4 regions of the Streptomyces sp. NBC_00016 genome follow, and region 4 is predicted to be linked to each of the others. Evidence: riboswitches for the same ligand, from Rfam matches in the RefSeq annotation. Region 4 holds a riboswitch; each other region holds the start of a gene.
What was found. Region 4 has a riboswitch for cobalamin ahead of OG933_RS10485 (ABC transporter substrate-binding protein). Riboswitches for the same ligand answer to the same signal wherever they lie in the genome.
Positions count from the first base shown of each region.

Region 1: it holds a riboswitch for cobalamin, as region 4 does, so the genes downstream of both, OG933_RS05245 (CbtB-domain containing protein) here and OG933_RS10485 (ABC transporter substrate-binding protein) in region 4, are expected to answer to the same signal.
Region 2: it holds a riboswitch for cobalamin, as region 4 does, so the genes downstream of both, OG933_RS33230 (cobalamin biosynthesis protein) here and OG933_RS10485 (ABC transporter substrate-binding protein) in region 4, are expected to answer to the same signal.
Region 3: it holds a riboswitch for cobalamin, as region 4 does, so the genes downstream of both, OG933_RS36895 (energy-coupling factor ABC transporter permease) here and OG933_RS10485 (ABC transporter substrate-binding protein) in region 4, are expected to answer to the same signal.

Region 1 covers NZ_CP108304.1:1,158,638-1,163,152, forward strand. The annotation lists gene OG933_RS05235 (MFS transporter) at 77-1,315, opposite strand; gene OG933_RS05240 (CbtA family protein) at 1,462-2,223, opposite strand; gene OG933_RS05245 (CbtB-domain containing protein) at 2,249-2,470, opposite strand; cobalamin riboswitch at 2,507-2,654, opposite strand; gene OG933_RS05250 (enoyl-CoA hydratase/isomerase family protein) at 2,713-3,807, opposite strand; gene OG933_RS05255 (PP2C family protein-serine/threonine phosphatase) at 4,426-4,515, shown strand, end outside.
Region 2 covers NZ_CP108304.1:7,520,933-7,525,447, forward strand. The annotation lists gene OG933_RS33225 (cobyric acid synthase) at 1-1,526, opposite strand, end outside; gene OG933_RS33230 (cobalamin biosynthesis protein) at 1,523-2,521, opposite strand; cobalamin riboswitch at 2,621-2,763, opposite strand; gene OG933_RS33235 (hypothetical protein) at 2,894-3,115, opposite strand; gene OG933_RS33240 (anion permease) at 3,150-4,403, opposite strand.
Region 3 covers NZ_CP108304.1:8,304,741-8,309,255, forward strand. The annotation lists gene cbiQ (cobalt ECF transporter T component CbiQ) at 1-733, opposite strand, end outside; gene OG933_RS36890 (energy-coupling factor ABC transporter substrate-binding protein) at 740-1,252, opposite strand; gene OG933_RS36895 (energy-coupling factor ABC transporter permease) at 1,249-1,998, opposite strand; cobalamin riboswitch at 2,028-2,212, opposite strand; gene OG933_RS36900 (SpoIIE family protein phosphatase) at 2,425-4,515, shown strand, end outside.
Region 4 covers NZ_CP108304.1:2,353,919-2,358,433, reverse strand. The annotation lists gene OG933_RS10490 (FecCD family ABC transporter permease) at 1-1,062, opposite strand, end outside; gene OG933_RS10485 (ABC transporter substrate-binding protein) at 1,059-2,150, opposite strand; cobalamin riboswitch at 2,239-2,364, opposite strand; gene OG933_RS10480 (HipA family kinase) at 2,524-3,438, shown strand; gene OG933_RS10475 (SelT/SelW/SelH family protein) at 3,435-3,722, shown strand; gene aceB (malate synthase A) at 3,745-4,515, opposite strand, start outside.

The sequences.
Region 1 (4,515 bases), 1.2 Mb from region 4:
GGAGGGGGGTGGGCCCGGGGTGGGCCCAGCCGCAGGCGGACGGCGGACCGGGCAGCGGACGTCGGCTGTGGGGCCCTCAGCCCGCGGACGCCCGGTCCCGGGCGACGCTGGGGTCGGTGGTGTCGCTCGGCCACCGGTCGGCTCGACGGGCGGCCACGATCATCACGGCGAGTCCGCTCAGGACGATGGCGGCGCCGACGTACAGCGGTGCGGTGTAGCCGAGGCCGGCGCTGATGGCGAAGCCGCCGAGCCAGGCGCCCAGGGCGTTGCCGACGTTGGAGGCGGACACGTTGGCGGCGGCGGCGAGCGGCACCCCGTGGGCGTGGTCGGTGACCCGGGTGATCATCCCGGGAACGCTCGCGAAGCCGAACAGCCCCGTGAGGAACACCAGGACCACCGACGCGGCGGGATGGGCGGCCAGCAGTCCGAACGCGGTGAGCGTGACGGTGAGACCGGCCAGGGAAGCGATCAGGGTGAGGTCGCGATCGCGGTCGGCGGCCCGTCCCCCGAGGATGTTGCCCATCACCAGGCCGCTGCCGTACACGACGAGCAGCCAGGCGACATCCGTGCTGGAGAAGCCGGTGACCCGGGTGAAGGTGTAGGCGAGGTAGCTGAACGCGCCGAACATCCCGCCGTAGCCGAGCGCGGTGGCGGTCAGGGTCAGCCAGACCTGCGCCGAACGGAAGGCGTGCACCTGGGTACGCAGCCCGTCCGGCCGGCCGGTGGCCTTGCCGACGGCGTCGGAGGAACGCGGCCCGTTCACCTCGCCGGCCCAGCCCGGTACGCACACGGCGATGGCGACCGCGGCGACGACACCTATGGCCGTGATCGCCCAGAACGTGGCGCGCCAGCCCCAGCGTTCGCCGACCAGGGCGCCGAACGGTACGCCCAGCACGTTCGCGACCGTCAGCCCGGCGAACATCACCGCCACCGCCCGTGACGCCCGCTCGGGGGCGACCATGCGCCGTGCGACGAGCGAGCCGATGCCGAAGAACGAGCCGTGGCACAGCGCCGCGACCACGCGGCCGAGCATCATCAGCGAGTAGTTCGGTGCGACGGCGGACAGCAGGTTGCCGACGACGAACAGTGCCACCAGCCCGGTGAGAACCGCCTTGCGGGGCAGCCCGGCGGTGGCGGCGGTCACCACGATCGCGCCGACCGCGACCGTCAGGGCGTAGCCGGAGATCAGCCATCCCGCCGCGGCCTCGGACACCGCGAGGCTGCGGCTCACCTGCGGAAGCAACCCCGCGATCACGAACTCGGTCAGACCGATCCCGAATCCACCCAGAGCGAGCGCGACGAGACCGGCGGGCATCTGCCGTGTGCGGACGGCCGGTTGGATGTTCATGCCACCATCTTCGCGCGGCCTTGCGGCCGCTGATCCGTTGTCGGCTCGCGAACGCGAGAAGGCCCCCGGGGTGGTTCCGTGGGCCCTCTCGTCGGATCGTCGTGCCGGTCGGGTCAGTGTGGGGCGGCCACCGGCGTGCCCGCGGTCACCGTGGCGGGCCTGGGGTGCAGCAGCCGTTCGGCCAGTTCACCGAAGACGAGGCCGAAGCCTGCCCAGAGCGTGACCTGCATGGCGAGGGCGGACAGGCGGAACCGCCACAGCAGGGCGGCCGGGAAGTCGCTCGGCACCTCGTTGACGGCGGGCAGGAACTCGTAGGCCAGCCCGATGACGAGCACGAAGCCGAGGACGGCTGCGACGGTGGCGTTCCAGGTGCCCAGCCTCGGTGCGAGCCGCTTGCCCAGGATCACCGCGGCGACCGCGAGCAGCACGCCGAGCACCATCATCAGGAAGTACAGGGTGGTGCGCTTGCCGATGGTGTCGGGGTCGCCGACCGCGGGCGGGTTCGCCGGGTACTTGAGGAACGGCACCACGTACACGGCGAGCAGGGCGGTCCCCGACAGCAGAAGTGCCGTGGCCCGGGGGCTGAAGCGGCCGACGCGGCCGAGGGCGAAGCAGAAGGCGAGGGCGGCTATGCCGCCGAAGGCCACCCCGTAGATCAGCACGCCGGTGGCGAGGCCGGCGGTGGACTGGAGGCTGCGGGAGACGAGTTCCACCTCGTGGTGCTCGTGGCCCGCGGCGTGCGACTCCTCGAAGCCGATCGCGCTGTCGACGTTCGGCTCACCGAGGAAGTAGGCGACGATCAGGGCGAGCACGCCGGCGCCGAGGCCGGCGAGCATGCCCCGCACGAGGAGGTTTCTTACCGTTGCGGAGTTCATGGGTGTGCCGGGGTTCCCCTCGGGATCAGTGGCAGGGGAAACCGAGCAGGTGGCGGGCGTCGTGCACCCACTCGTGAACGTCCTCGCCGGAGACGACGGCTGTCGCGCCCTGCTCCGCGCCGACGAAGTACAGCAGGACCAGCATCAGGACGCCGAAGAAGACCGCCCACGGGGCGATGTCCTTCAGCGGCAACTTGGCGGGTACGACGGGCGTGGTGGTAGTCGGCTGGGCGACATGCTGCGCCATGGCAGGACCTCCTCTGGGAGTTCGCGTCCCATCTCGGTGGTGCACATGACGACGGCCACGGGTCTGACTCGCGGTGTGTGCCCCTTCGGGGTACACCGTCCACAGTGGCGCGACCGTGCCGGGTTCTCACCGGCTTCCGTCTCGCCGTCGTCGATATCAGAGCGACGGTACCGCGTGCCGGGCCCCTGGCCAATACCGCCCCACCTGGCGTGATTCCGCTCTCCACGGCCAGGTGGCCCGGATCACCACGTCGGTCCCGCTCGGCGGAGCCCCTCCGCGGTGGTGTCGGGTCGGGCGAGCCCGAGTTCGCGCTCGCCGAGCGGGGTGAAGAAGCGCTCGACGTCGGCCGCGGTGACCTCGGCGAGGGTGGCCGGCGACCAACGCGGGTTCCGGTCCTTGTCGATGACCTGGGCGCGGATGCCCTCGACCAGGTCGGGCGTGGTCAGGGCAGCGCAGGAGACGCGGTACTCCTGTTCCAGCACCCGTTCCAGCGAGCCGAGCCGCCGGGCACGGCGCAGGGCGGCCAGGGTGACCTTGAGCGAGGTGGGCGACCTGGTCAGGAGGGTCTCCGCGGCCTCCTTCGCCGCCGGGTCGCCGTGGGCGAACAGCCGTCGGACGATCTCCTCGACGGTGTCGGCCGCGTAACAGGTGTCGATCCACGCCCGGTGGCCGGTCAACTCGCCCGCCGGCAAGGGCTGTACATGACGGTCCAGGGCTTCCCTCACGGGCAGCTCGGCGAGGTCGTCGGCCAACTGCCGGAGGGAGGCGGACGGTACGCAGTGGTCGGCGAGCCCGCACGACACCGCGTCCCCGGCACCGATCTGGGCGCCCGTCAGGGCGAGATGGGTGCCCAGTTCGCCCGGGGCGCGGGCGAGCAGGTGGGTGCCGCCGACGTCCGGCACGAAGCCGATGCCGGTCTCGGGCATCGCGATCCTCGACCGCTCGGTGACGATCCGGACGCTGCCGTGTGCGGAGACGCCGACACCGCCTCCCATCACGATGCCGTCCATCAGGGCGACGTAGGGCTTGGGGTAGCGGGCGATGCGGGCGTTGAGGTGGTACTCGTCGCGCCAGAAGGCGGCCGAGGCGGTGCCGTCGCCGTCGCGGGCGTCGTCGTGGACGGCACGGATGTCGCCGCCCGCGCACAGGCCGCGCTCCCCCGCGCCGGAGACGACGACGGTCTCGACGGCCGGGTCGCGCTCCCATGCCGTCAGCGCGGCGTCGATGCGGCGCACCATCGCGTGGTTCAGGGCGTTGAGGGCCCTCGGTCGGTTGAGCGTGATGTGGGCGGCTCGGCCGGCGGTGTGCAGCAGGACGGGTGCCTCGATGTCGTTCATCGGGATTCCTCCGTCAGGCCGCGGGCCACGATGACGTGCATGATCTCGTTGCTTCCCTTCAGGATCCGCTGGACGCACAGGTCATGGACGATCTTCCCTACTCCGTGGTCGATGCGGTAGCGCCGGCCCTGCCGCCGAAGCCGGCCGCTTCCAAGCGCGTACGGCTTTTGATCCGGTCGATCCGGGCGGGCCGACCTGCCCCGGTGGGACGATCGACCATGTGAGCGGTGTGGAGGCGGCCGTTCCGGTCCCCGGGCCGGAAAGCCGACCGGCTGACCGGGGGCGCCGCGCGCAGCGAGGTGTGGAGCCAGGTGTTCGCCCATGCGCTGCGGCGGCCGGTCGTGGGGAGCGACGTGCGGGAGAGTGCCGCCCGGGGAGCCGCCCCGCACGACGCCACCGCCGTCGGCCTGCTCGACGACGTGACGGACCCGCACGCCGGAGCCGCCGGGCTCCGGGAGCCCTCGCCGAAGGCCGCGTCCCGCTCCGCCGAAGCGGCTCGGCCTCCGGCTTCGTGGAGCGGCCGGCGGAGAAGGACTCCCGTCTCGCACAGCCACGGCCCCGTCCACGGTCCCGGAGCTCCGCAGCCCCGTACGCGGGGGTACGTGGAAGGCTTGAGGCATGGCCCTTCGATCACGGCTGGACTTGCGGCGTTCCTGGCGGCCGGGTCGCACCCCCGCGCTGGTCGTGATCCCACTGGGGCTGATCGTC
Region 2 (4,515 bases), 5.2 Mb from region 4:
GGCGCTCCCGGTGGAATGAAAGGCAGTCCTTGCGGCGCGCCCGACTCGATGAGCCGCCAGAGCGCGTCGGTGTCCGCGTGCTGTTCGATCAGGTCGCCGAGCCGGTCGAGCTGCTCCTCGCGCAGCCCGGCGAACGAGGTGTCGGCGGCGGGCACGAAACGACGGCCCGCGGCGGCCGCCACCTCGCGCAGGAAGGCCCGCCGGAATCCGTCCGACTCCAGCGAGCCGTGCCAGTGCGTGCCCCAGGTCTGTCCGACCCGGCAGCCGTCCAGGCCGTGTCCGCGGTCGTCGGTGAGGAACGCCTCGCCCCCCTGGACGTCGGCGACCCCGTGATGGATCTCGTACCCCTCGACCCGCTCGCCGAGGGCTTCCCCCACCGGCCGGGTGAGGGTCTTCTCGCGGGCGAACCGCACCCGGACCGGGAGGACTCCGAGGCCCGCCACCTGTCCCAGCCGGCTCTCGACCTCGTCCTCGATGTGCTCGCCGAGGAGCTGGAAGCCACCGCAGATGCCGAGGACGGGCCGCTGCTCGGCGGCCCTGCGCAGGATCGCCTCGGCCAGCCCCCGCTCCCGGAGCCACTCCAGGGCGCGCACGGTGCCCCGGGTCCCCGGAATCACCACCAGGTCGGCGTCGGCCAGTTCCTCGGGCCGGTCCACGAACCGCACGACGACGCCGGGTTCGGCGGCCAGCGCGTCCACGTCCGTGAAGTTGGACATGAGCGGGACGGCGCAGACGGCGATGCGCAGCACGTCCTCGCCGACGGGCGGGGCGGTGTTCGACTCCCGTACGGTCCCGCGCAGCGAGACCCTCAGCCCGTCCTCCTCGTCGATCCCGAGCCCGTGCCGGAACGGCAGTACGCCGTACGTCCGCCGCCCGGTGAGCCCGTGCAGCATGTCCAGGCCCGGCTCCAGCAGGGAGACGTCCCCCCGGAACTTGTTGACCAGGAACCCGGCGACCAGCTCCTGGTCCTCGGGCGAGAGCAGGGCGACGGTGCCGAAGAAGGAGGCGAAGACGCCCCCGCGGTCGATGTCGCCGACGACGAGCACGGGCAGCCGCGCGCCCCGCGCGATCCCCATGTTCACGATGTCGGTCCGCCGCAGATTGATCTCGGCCGGACTGCCCGCCCCCTCACAGATCACCGCGTCATACGTGCCCCGCAACTCGGCGAGGCAGTCGAGAACGGTTCCGAGGAGTTTCTGCTGCCGCCCCCCGTGATACCCACGGGCGGTCATCTCGCCCACCGGCTTGCCGAGGAGCACGACCTGACTGCTCTGCTCACCGCCCGGCTTGAGCAGCACGGGGTTCATCAGCGCGGTCGGCTCCACCCGGCAGGCCTGGGCCTGCATGGCCTGGGCCCGCCCGATCTCGGCGCCCTCCGTCGTCACGAACGAGTTGAGGGACATGTTCTGCGCCTTGAAGGGTGCGACCTTCACCCCCTGCCGCACCAGCCACCGGCAGATCCCGGCCGTGACGACGCTCTTGCCGGCGTCGGAGGTGGTGCCGGCGACGAGGAGACCCCCGCTCATGTCGTACGCCCCTTCAGCTGGTTCCGCTGGCTGCCCTGGTTGCGCTGGTTGCTCGCGACGATGTTCGTGGCGACGACGCGCGCGGCGACGGTGACGCCGAGCGCGAGCAGACCGACGCGGCGGGAGAGCCGCGCGGCACGTTCGATGTCCCGGGCGACGACGGGCCGCCCGGCCGCGCCGTTCAGCACGGGCCGGTGCTCGACCCGCCCGGCGTACGACAGGGTCCCGCCCAGCCGCACCCCGAGGGCGCCCGCGAAGGACGCTTCCACCGGCCCGGCGTTGGGGCTCGGATGCCGGCGGGCGTCGGCCCGCCAGGCCCGCACGGCGCCCCGCGGATCGTCCCCCGCGAGGGCGGCGAGCACGGCGGTCAGCCGGGCTCCCGGCCATCCGGCGACGTCGTCGAGACGGGCGGCCGCCCAGCCGTAGCGCAGATACCTCGGCGACCGGTGACCGACCATGGCGTCCAGGGTGTTGACGGCCCGGAACCCGACCAGGCCCGGCACCCCGCCCACGGCCCCCCACACCAGCGCCCCCACGACGGCGTCGGAGGTGTTCTCGGCGACGGACTCCAAGACCGCCCGGGCGATCCCGTCGGCGTCCAGGGCCTGCGGATCCCGCCCGCACAGATGCGGCAGCCGCTCCCGGGCGGCCTCGACGTCCCCCGCTTCGAGCGCCCGGCCGATGGCCCGGGCCTCCCGGACCAGTGAACTGCCCCCGACCACGGCCCAGGTGGCGGCGGAGACGAGAGCGACGGTGGCGGCGGGGGAGCGGCGTACGGCCCGCTCGGCGACGGCGCCCAGGGCCACGACCCCGCCGGCGCACACGACGGCGTGCAGGGCCCCGCTTCCCCGGTGGTCCCGCCACAGCAGCCGCTCGACGGCACCGGCGGCCCGCCCGAACGCGGCGACGGGATGCCCTCGGCGGGGATCGCCGAGCAGCAGGTCGCCCAGAAGGCCGGTGGCGGCGCCGTACGCGTAGAGGCGATCGGCACGCATCGGCTCAGCCGGCCGTGGGGTCGGGCAGCGACCTGGTGCTGTGCCTCAACGGCCGAGCGAGCATGGCGATATGTCCTCACTCAGGGTGTCCACGCCCTGGTTCGACGAGACCGGCGGCGAGAGTTCCTGGCTCCCGGGGGTTTCTACCCCGGTCACAGTGGCGGGACCGCGCCGGATTCACACCGGCTTCCTCTTCTGCTGCCGTACATGGCTCGGGCAGTCCACCACGGCCCGCAAGAGCCGTCAACTTGCCTTTGACCTGCGAGGCTCGAGTGTGCAGAACCCCACACAGGGCGGGTCGGCGGGGCCGCGAACGACAAGAGGTGCGGGACGGTGATCCGTCCCGCACCCCAGGGGTGTTCGGATGGTGCGTCAGGCGACGATCAGTGAGATCCCGTACGCCACCGCCGCCGCGCAGGCCGCGAAGCACGCGTACGCGCCGGTCACCGCGAGGGTGGCCGAGCCGCCCTGCGCCGACGCGCGTTCCTGCCGCGACAGGCCCATGACGCCGAGGGTGAACAGGGCGACGAGGCCGACGGTGACCACGAGGCTGACGCCGAAGACAGAGCCCAGGGCTGCCCAGTCGATCTTCATGCTGCTTCTCTTCCTTCGTGCCGGGTGCGCGGGCTCAGACGGCCGCGGCCGGGGGAGCGGCGGGGGTCGCGGGCTCTGCCGCCGGGCCGGGGATCGTGGCCGTCAGGTCCGTGAGGTCCTCGGCCAGGGTGCCCGCGGGCGGCGGGGTGACGGCGGCGATCGCCGTCGTGACGACGCCCGCGGGCTCGTCGGGCTCGTTGACGTTCGAGGCGTCGACGACCTCGCGCCGGGAGACCTTCCAGATGGCCGCGCTGGAGGCGATCAGGAAGACCGCGACGAGGGCCGTGCCCCAGTCGCCCAGGCCGGTGACGGACTCGGCGAGCGCGCCCACCAGGGCCGCGGCCGGGAGGGTCAGGCCCCACGCGACGAACATCCGGGTCGCCGTCGACCAGCGGACCACACCGCCCTTGCGGCCCAGCCCGGCGCCCATCACCGCACCGGAGACCGAGTGCGTGGTGGAGAGGGAGAAGCCGAGGTGCGAGGAGGCCAGGATGACCGTGGCCGCGCTGGTCTGGGCGGCGAAGCCCTGCTGCGGCTGGAGGTCGGTCAGGCCCTTGCCCATGGTGCGGATGATGCGCCAGCCGCCGAGGTAGGTGCCGAGCGCGATGGCCAGGCCGGCGGAGAGGATGACCCAGGTGGGCGGGTCGGAGTCGGGGGCCACGGCACCGCCGGCCACCAGGGCCAGGGTGATGATGCCCATCGTCTTCTGCGCGTCGTTGGTGCCGTGGGCGAGGGAGACCAGGCCGGCCGAGGCGATCTGGCCCGCGCGGTAGCCCTTGGCCGCCGCCTTGCCGTCGGCCTTCTTGCCGAGGGTGTAGGAGAGGCGGGTCGCGAGCATGGCCGCGACGCCCGCGACGATCGGTGCCGCGATCGCCGGGATCAGCACCTTGGTGACCAGGGCGTCACCGTGCACCGCGCCCATACCGGCCGAGGCGATGGTGGCGCCGATCAGACCGCCCATCAGGGCGTGCGAGGAACTGGAGGGCAGGCCCACCAGCCAGGTCAGGAGGTTCCAGAGGATCGCGCCGACCAGGGCGGCGAAGATGACCTCGGGACGGATGCCGGTCTCGTCGACGAGACCCTTGGAGATCGTGTTGGCGACCTCCACCGAGAGGAAAGCTCCCACAAGGTTGAGCGCGGCGGACATGGCCACCGCAACCTTGGGCTTGAGTGCACCGGTCGAGATGGTGGTGGCCATCGCGTTGGCGGTGTCGTGGAAACCGTTCGTGAAATCGAACGCGAGTGCGGTGACGACCACAATCGCGAGGATCAGCGAGAAGTTTTCCATTTACCCAGGCAATCGTTCGAAGTCATTGGCGCGTTGACCGTAAGCAATCTGGGTGAACGGAAGATGAACTGAACAGGGCATCCGGGTGTCTGTGCAAGGGGGGTGCGGCGGT
Region 3 (4,515 bases), 6.0 Mb from region 4:
GCAGTACGAAGGTGAGGGCGACCAGGGCCGCGAAGAGCGCGGCGCTGGCGGCCGTGAAGCGGACGGAGACGCGGGCCTCGGGCACCAGGACGCGCAGGGTGCCGTCGTAGCCGCGTCCGGCCAGCCCGTCCTGGAGGCGAGCCGCCCGGTCGAAGGCACGGACGAACGCGGTGGCGCCGAGCCCGGCCAGCGAACGCCACTCCGCGGCCCGGGTGCTGTGCCCGAGCCGGGCCGCCTGCGCTTCTCGGATCCGGCGCACGGAGTCGAGCAGCAGGAAGCTCATGCGGTACGTCACCAGCGCGACGTCCACGACGGGCGCGGGCACTCCGGCCCTGACCAGGCGGGGCAGCAGGTCGGACATCGGGGTGGTGAACGCGAGGAGGAGGACCCCGAGGGAGGCCGCCGAGGTACGCAGCAGCAGCTCCCCGGCGCGCACCGGACCGCCGTCGGCCAGGGCCACGAACCGGTCCGGGCCGCCGACCTGCACGAGCAGGGTGAGCGCACCGGTCACGCAGAAGCCCAGCGGTACCCGGTAGGCGCGCCACAGCCGCCGGCCCGGCACCCCCGCGGGTCCCAGCAGGATGACGAGCGCCGTCACCAGGACCAGGGCGGCGCCGGGCCAGGGCGGCAGGGAGATGGCGAGCACGGTGAGGCCCAGTCCCAGCACGGCCTTGTCCACGGGATGGCGGTGGCGCCAGCGACTGCTGTGCGCCGCCGCGTCGATCGGCAGCACGCGGGCTCAGGTCCGTTCGGGAGCGGACGCTTCGGAGGCGCTCTCGGAGGGATGGGATCTCGCGGTGTTCCCTGTGTTCCCTGTGTTCCCGGCGTTCCCGGCGTTCCCGGTCTTCTCGTCGCTCTCGGTGCTCTGCGAGGTCCTCGCTGTCGTCGAGGTCTTCGCCGCTGCCGAGGTCGTCGAGGTCGTCGAGGTCGTGGTGTCCCGCTGGGCCAGGGCCCGGAGTTCGCCCTGGCGCCGTCCCCGGTGCAGACCGAAGTAGTAGGCGAGGACCCCCGCACCGAGGGCCGCCTGAAGGGCGAACAGTGCCGACTCGATCTCGCCGGACGGCGGCTCGTACAGGGGCGAGAACCAGGGTTCGTAGTCCGGCCGGATCTCGGTGATCGCCGTCTCCGCCTCCGAGTCGGCGCCCGTGAACGGCTCCTCCTTGTGGTCGCCGAGCCCGAGGGCCAGCGGCAGGACGGCCAGCGCGGCCACCACGAACAGCAGCAGGGCGTTGATCTTCGCGTTACGGCTCACCGGGCCACCGCCTCGGTCCCGGCCTCGGTCCCGGCCTCGGTCCCGGCCTCGGTCCCCGCGTCGGCGCCGGCCTTGGTCCGGCCGCCGGTCACGAGCACGCCCAGCCTGGTCAGTTCACCCTTGCTGGACTGGGTCAGCAGTCGCATCACGAACACCGTGAGGAGCCCCTCGCTGACCGCGAGCGGGATCTGGGTGACGGCGAAGATGGAGCCGAACTTGCCGAGCGCGCCCAGGAATCCGCTGCTCGGGTCCGGGAAGGCGAGCGCCAGCTGCACGCTGGTGACGCAGTAGGTGGACAGGTCGGCCACGAACGCGCCGAAGAACACCGTGACCATCAGCGGCACCTCGAACCGCCGCAGCAGCCGGTAGACCGCGTAACCCGCCCAGGGCCCGACGACGGCCATCGAGAAGACGTTGGCGCCGAGCGTCGTCAGGCCGCCGTGGGCGAGCAACAGGGCCTGGAAGAGCAGGGTGATGGTGCCCAGCACCGCCATGATCGGCGGCCGGAACAGGATGGCGCCGAGCCCCGTGCCGGTGGGGTGTGAGCAACTCCCGGTCACCGAAGGCAGTTTCAGCGCGGACAGTACGAACGTGAAGGCTCCGGAGGCGCCGAGGAGCAGGGTGCTCTCGGGGTGCTCCTTGACCTCACGGGTGAGTGACCGTACTCCGTGGACGACGAATGGCGCGGATGCGACGCCCCAGGCGATCGCATGCGCCGGAGGCAGAAAACCCTCGGCTATGTGCATGGCTGAGCAGACCCTCTCCAGCACCTCGTGGATGGTTGACGTGCCTTGGCCGGTCTCCTGGCTCACGGGTACCACCGCCCGTGCTCCGCCTTCCCGGGTCTCAAGGACCCAGTGGCTGCCCGCGAGGGCCGGAGCCGGACTTCCCGATCACAGTGGCGAGGGCCGCACCGGCATCACACCGGATTTCCCGTTCACCAAGGCGTGGTGACAGTAGTGCCCGCACAGAGGCGCTGACAAGCGGCGATGTGGGGCGCGAAGACGGCGGACGACGGCTCACCCCGGCGCACGGACGCCGTCCGCGGGCCCGACGAAATGCCGCGTCCGCACGGTCGGCGTAGGGTCCGCCGTAGGGGTGACGGCCCTCGGCGCCCGGGGGTCTGCGCGTCGTTCAGCGAGCGCCCCCTGTGCTGCGGGGAAGGTGAGAGTGTGCCGGATGCTGCCGCTGCCGGGTCGGGTGGGGGCCGTGATCCGGAGTCGCTGGACACGGTCCTGGCCGAGGCCGCGCGGGAGACCGGCGCCTCCGTGACCGCCGTGTACCTGCCGGCGGCCGACGAGACGGTGCTGTGGCTCGCCGTACTGGGCGGGCTCCCCTGGGAGATCTCCATGCCCTGGGCGCGAGTGGCGCTGACGGCCGCGTCCCCGGTGTCCGACGCCGTGCGGGAACGACGCCTGGTGTGGATCGGCGGCGCGGAGGAGATGGCGCGCCGCTATCCGCGTCTGTCGCTCGTCGTGCCGTACCGCTTCTCGCTGGCCGCCGCCCCGATCACCACCGGGGAGGAGGTCTGGGGCGGGTTGGTGCTCCAGTGGCCCGCCTCGCACCCGGCACAGCTGAGCGTGCGCGAACGGGAGGCCATGACCGGCCTCTGCCTCCGGGTGGGTCAGTTCCTGCGGCGGGCCGCCGCCGACGGACACCCCGTGCGGGTCGGCGGGGTGCCACGGGTGCTGCCGCCGCTCCGGGCCCGGCCGGTCGCAGCGGCCCAGGCGCAGTCCGCCGTCGACTTCGCCGAGCGCTTCCCCGGCGGCTGCTGCTCGCTGGACGTGGACGGCCGCATCACCTTCGCCACCACCACGGCCGCCCGGCTGCTCGGCTCCGCCGTCCCCGACCTGCTCGGCACCAAGCCGTGGGAGGCGCTGCCCTGGCTCGACGACCCGATCGCCGAGGACAGCTACCGGGCGGCCCTGATCAGCCGCGAACCGACCTCCTTCACCGCCCTGCGGCCGCCGGACCGGTGGCTGTCCTTCCGGCTGCACCCGGACGCCTCCGGCATCAGCGTGTACATCGCCCCCACCCACTCGGCGCACGCCCACGCTCCGCTCAGCGGCCCGCCGCGACCGCATCCGGCGGCTGCCGCCACGCCCGGCCGGGCCGCCACCCTCTACCACCTGATGCACCTGGCGGCCACGCTCACCGAGGCCGTCGGGGTCCGGGACGTGGTCGACCAGGTCGCCGAACAGCTCCCGTCCGCCTTCGGGGCCAGGGCCCTCGCGCTGATGACGGCGGAGGACGGACGCCTGCGGATCATCGGCTACCGCGGCTACTCCGCCGACCTCATGCAGCGTTTCGACGCCGCCCCGCTCACCTCCGACACCCCCGCCGTGCGCACCCTGACCACCGGCGTTCCGGGCTTCTTCGCCACCTTCGCCGAGCTCAGGCGTGCGTATCCCCCCGCGGTCCTCCAGGACGGCATGGCCGCCTGGGCCTTCCTGCCGCTGATCACCTCCGGACGTCCCGTCGGCTCCCTGGTGCTCGCCTACGACCGGCCCCACCCCTTCCTTCCGGAGGAGCGGGCCGTCCTCACCTCCACCGCCGGGCTGATCGCGCAGGCGCTGGACCGGGCTCGTCTCTACGACACCCAGCACCGGCTCGTCCACAACCTCCAGGCCGTTCTGCTGCCCCACACCCTGCCCCGGGTCCCCGGTCTGGACGTGGCCGCCCGCTACCTCCCCGCCACTCGCGGCATGGACATCGGCGGCGACTTCTACGACCTCATCCGCCTCGACACCACCACGGCCGCCGCCACCATCGGTGACGTCCAGGGGCACAACGTCAACGCGGCGGCGCTCATGGGACAGGTCCGCACCGCCGTCCACGCCAATGCCGGCGCGGCCCCCGACGAGGTCCTCGCCCGCACCAACCGCCTGCTCACCGACCTCGACCCCGGCCTGTTCACCAGCTGCCTCTACGTCCACCTCGACCTGACCACGCACGTCGCGTGCCTGGCCAGCGCCGGCCACCCGCCCCCGCTGCTGCGCCACCCCGGCGGCCGCACCGAAGTCCTCCAGGTGCCGCCCGGGCTCCTGCTGGGCATCGAGCCGGACGCCCCGTACGAGTCCATCGAGGTCCCGCTGCCTCCCGGTTCGGTGCTGGCCCTCTATACCGACGGCATGGTCGAAGCCCCGGGCATCGACATCGACGACGCCGTGGACGCCCTCGCCCGCGAACTCGGCCGCACCGGGCCCGGCACCATGAACGCCCTCGCGGACGCCCTCGTCCGGCACGCCCGCCGCTCGACCCCG
Region 4 (4,515 bases):
GGCGACGAACGCCGGGACGCCGATGAGGGAGGTCACCACGCCCACCGGCACCTCCTGCGGTTCGAGCACGGTGCGGGCGAGGGTGTCGACCCAGACCAGGAACACCGCGCCGGTCAGGGCGGTGGCGGGCAGCAGCCGGGTGTGGCCGGGGCCGGTGAGGACGCGCGCGGCGTGCGGGAGCACCAGGCCGACGAAGCCGATCGCCCCGGCCGAACTCACCAGGGCGGCGGTGAGCAGCGCGGTCGTGCACAGCAGCACCAGACGGGTGCGGGCCACGGAGATGCCGAGGGAGAGGGCCGCGTCCTGCCCGAAGGCGAACGCGTCCAGGGTCCTGGCGTGGCCGAGGCAGACCGCCAGCGCCACGACCAGCGCGGCCGCGCCGACGGTCACGTCCGTCCAGTCGGCGCCGCTGAGCGAGCCGAGCAGCCAGAACAGGATGCCGCGGGTGGTCTCCGCGTCGGCGGCCGTCATCACGACGAAGGAGGTGAGCGCGGAGAACAGCTGCATGGCGGCGACTCCGGCGAGGACCACCCGGTCCGTGGTGCCGCCGAGGGTGTGGCTGAGCAGCAGTACCAGCGCGAAGGAGACCAGCGCGCCGAGGAACGCGCCACCGGAGACCGACAGGAGGCCGCCGCCCGCGCCGAGGACGACGACCAGCACCGCGCCGGTGGAGGCGCCGGAGGAGACCCCGAGGACGAAGGGGTCGGCGAGCGGATTGCGCAGCAGGGACTGCATCACGGCGCCGCACACCGCGAGGCCGGCGCCGCACACCGCGGCGAGCAGGGTGCGCGGCAGCCGCAGGTTCCACACGATGCCGTCCCGCAGCGGAGTCAACTGCGCCTGCCCCCAGCCGAGATGGGCCGCCACCGCGGACCACACGTCACCGACGGCGATGTCCGCGGGGCCGATGGTGATGGCCACGGCGACCGAGGCGCACAGCAGCGCGAGACCGGACGCCCACAGCAGCGCCCGGCGCAGTCCGCCCACGGCCGCCGTCCTGGCCGCCGCCTTGGACGGCGCCTCGGACGCCGCCTCCTCGGACGCCGACGGCGCGGCGGTCATCCCGCGAGGCCCTGGCCGCGCAGCGCCGCCGCCACCTTCTCGATGCCCTCGACGGTCCTGACGGTCGGGTTCATGGCCTGTCCGGACAGCAGCACGTACCGCTTCTTCTTCACCGCGGTCATGTTCTTGGTGACCGGGTTCGACTCCAGGAACTCGATCTTCTGGGTGGCGGTCTCGGCCGTCTGCTGCTTACGGGTCAGGTCGCCGATGACGAGGAGGTCCGGGTCGCGGTCGGCGACCGTCTCCCAGTTGACCTGGGGCCACTCCTCCTCGGTGTCGTCGAAGGCGTTCTTCGCGCCGAGCGCGTCGGTGACGATGCCCGGTGCGCCGCAGCAGCCCGCGAGATACGGGGACCGGGAGTCGGCGAACCAGTACATGAGGGTCACGCCCCGGGCGTCGAGGCCGGCGGTGGCCCTGGTCACCCGGCTCTTCAGTCCGGCCACGAGCCGCTCGCCGCGCTCCCGGACACCGAAGACCTCGGCCAGGTCGCGGACTTCGCCGTAGACCGCGTCCATGGTCAGCGGCTCGGTGCGGACGCCGTCGCCGTCACCGCTGTTGTCCTTGCCGACACAGTCGGAGGGGGAGAGGTACGTGGGCACGCCGAGCTTGTCGAACTGCTCGCGCGGGGCGACCCCGCCCTTGCCGAGGGTGGAGGCGAAGGAGGCGGCGACGAAGTCGGGTTCGGTGTCCAGGACCGTCTCGAAGGAGGGGGCGTTGTCGGCGAGGCGCTTCACCTTCGCGTTCGCCTTCTCCAGGCCCTCGGCCACCGGGTCGGTCCAGGTGGCGGTGCCCACCATGCGGTCGGCCAGCCCGAGGGAGAGCATGATCTCGGTCGTGCCCTGGTTGAGGGAGACGGCCCGCCGCGGAGGGGTGTCGACAACGACCTGCTGCCCGCAGTTGTCGAGACGGACCGGACGGCCGGCGGCCCCGCTCTCCCCCGCCGAACCGGTGGAGCCCGCCGAACCGGTGGAGCCCGCCGAACCGGTGGGGTCCGCCGGGCCCGAGGAGCCGCAGCCGGCCAGCAGCAGGACACCGGCCAGGAACAGAACGGCAGGCCGGGCGGAACGGACGGGACGTGCGAACGGCACAGGGTTTCCTTCGGCGTCGAGGGCTCAAGCGCGAAGCCCGGTCGTACGGTGCTCCCCCGGCCGTCTCCCGGCGGCGGGGGTGGCCAGCAGGTCTTCGGACTCGGGGTCACCCGGACGAGGCGCCTTCCCGGACCGCGTACGCCGTCCAGTGGCCGTTGCCCCGCCCGTCGCCCTCACCGCTGCGCGTCAGCTCCGGATTCGCACCGGATTCCCTGACCCGTACACACTCGCGTGCGCACATGGGTTCGACTGGCCTTGGCAAGCTACCACAGCCGCGGAGGCCGCCCGCGGGCCTTTCCGCACGGCCGCTCGGGCCCTCTCGTCGGCTGTCGGGCCTGGTTACTATGCTCCTTCAGGCCAGAGGGAGGCAGTCATGTTGACCGAGGTCACAGCGACCCGCTACCTCGCTCCGCTGCGGGCGGGCGGCTCCGTGCCCGCCGTCGTCGAGGCCGACGACCTGGGCACCTACGTCGTGAAGTTCACGGGCTCCGCGCAGGGCCGCAAGGCGCTCGTCGCCGAGGTGATCGTGGGCGAGCTGGCCCGCGCCCTCGGGCTGCGCTTTCCCGAACTGGCCCTGGTCCGGTTCGACCCGGCGATCGCGGAGCGGGAACCGCACCAGGAGGTGCGGGAGCTGCACGCCGCGAGCGCGGGGCTCAACCTCGGGATGGACTTCCTGCCGGGTGCGGAGGACTTCACGCCGGAGGTGGCCGAGGCCTTCCCGGTGGAGCCGCTGGAGGCCGGGAGGATCGTCTGGCTGGACGCCCTGACCGTCAACGTCGACCGGACGGTCCACAGCTCCAACCTGATGGTCTGGCCGACGTTCGGCATCGCCCCGCCGCGGCTGTGGCTCATCGACCACGGCGCCGCCCTCGTCTTCCACCACCGCTGGGACGGCGCCGACCCCGAGAAGCGCTACGACTTCCGCCACCACGCCCTCGGCCGCTGCGCCCCGGACACCCGGGCGGCCGACGCCGAGCTGGCGCCCAGGGTGACCGAGGAGCTGCTGCGCCGGATCGTGGCGGAGGTACCGGACGCCTGGCTGACCGGCGAGGCGGGGTTCACGACCCCGGACGCGGTCCGGGAGGCGTATGTGCGCTATCTCCACGCGCGCGTGCGGGCTTCGGCGGCCTGGCTGCCCACCGACTTCCCCGCCCCGGAGGAGCTCGCCGCCGACGAGGCACGGCGCGCGGCGAGGACACGGCAAGGACGGCCCGACTGGCTCAAGCGGGTCCCCGACCTGCACGGCAAGCCGGCCGCGGAACAGGATTGGTCGGTGCACCTCGGATGAGCGAACTGAGCGACGCGAGCGGGCGGGTCGAGATCGAGTACTGCACCCAGTGCCGCTGGCTGCCGCGCGCGGCCTGGCTGGCGCAGGAGCTGCTCACGACCTTCGAGGCGGAGCTGACGGAGCTGGCCCTGAAGCCCGGCAAGGGCGGGGTCTTCGTCGTCCGGGTGGACGACGAGGTGATCTGGGACCGCCGCGAACAGGGCTTCCCGGAACCGACCGCGGTGAAGAAGCTCGTACGTGACCGAGTGGCCCCGGGAAAGTCCCTGGGCCACTCGGAGAGGTGAGCCTTCCGGCCGGTGCCGGTGCTCAGCCCCTCAGCTGCTCGTACGCCGGCAGGGTGAGGAAGTCCGCGTAGTCGTCGTCGAGGGCGACGGTCAGCAGCAGGTCGTGCGCCTGCTGCCAGTGGCCGGCCGTGAAGGCCTCCTCGCCGATCTCCGCGCGGATCGCGGCCAGTTCCCCGGCGGCGACCTCGCGGGCCAGCTCGGGCGTGGCCTTCACCGTGGTCCCGTCGTGCTCGAACTCCACCCCCGCGTTGATCCACTGCCAGATCTGCGAGCGGGAGATCTCGGCGGTGGCCGCGTCCTCCATCAGGTTGAAGATGGCGACCGCGCCCAGGCCGCGCAGCCAGGCCTCGATGTAACGGATGCCGACCTGCACGGCGTTGACCAGGCCCGGGTAGGTCGGCCGTGCCTCCAGCGAGTCGACGGCGATCAGGTCGGCCGCCTTGACGTCGACGTCCTCGCGCAGCCGGTCCTTCTGGTTCGGCCGGTCGCCGAGCACGGCGTCGAAGGAGGCCATGGCGATCGGCACCAGGTCCGGGTGGGCCACCCACGACCCGTCGAAACCGTCGTTCGCCTCGCGGTCCTTGTCCGCCTTGACCTTCTCGAAGGCGACCTTGTTGACCTCCTCGTCGCGGCGGGACGGGATGAAGGCCGCCATGCCGCCGATCGCGTGCGCCCCGCGCTTGTGGCAGGTGCGGACGAGGAGTTCGGTGTACGCCCGCATGAACGGGGCGGTCATCGTGACCGCGTTGCGGTCCGGGAGGACGAACCTGGCCCCGCCGTCACGGAAGTTCTT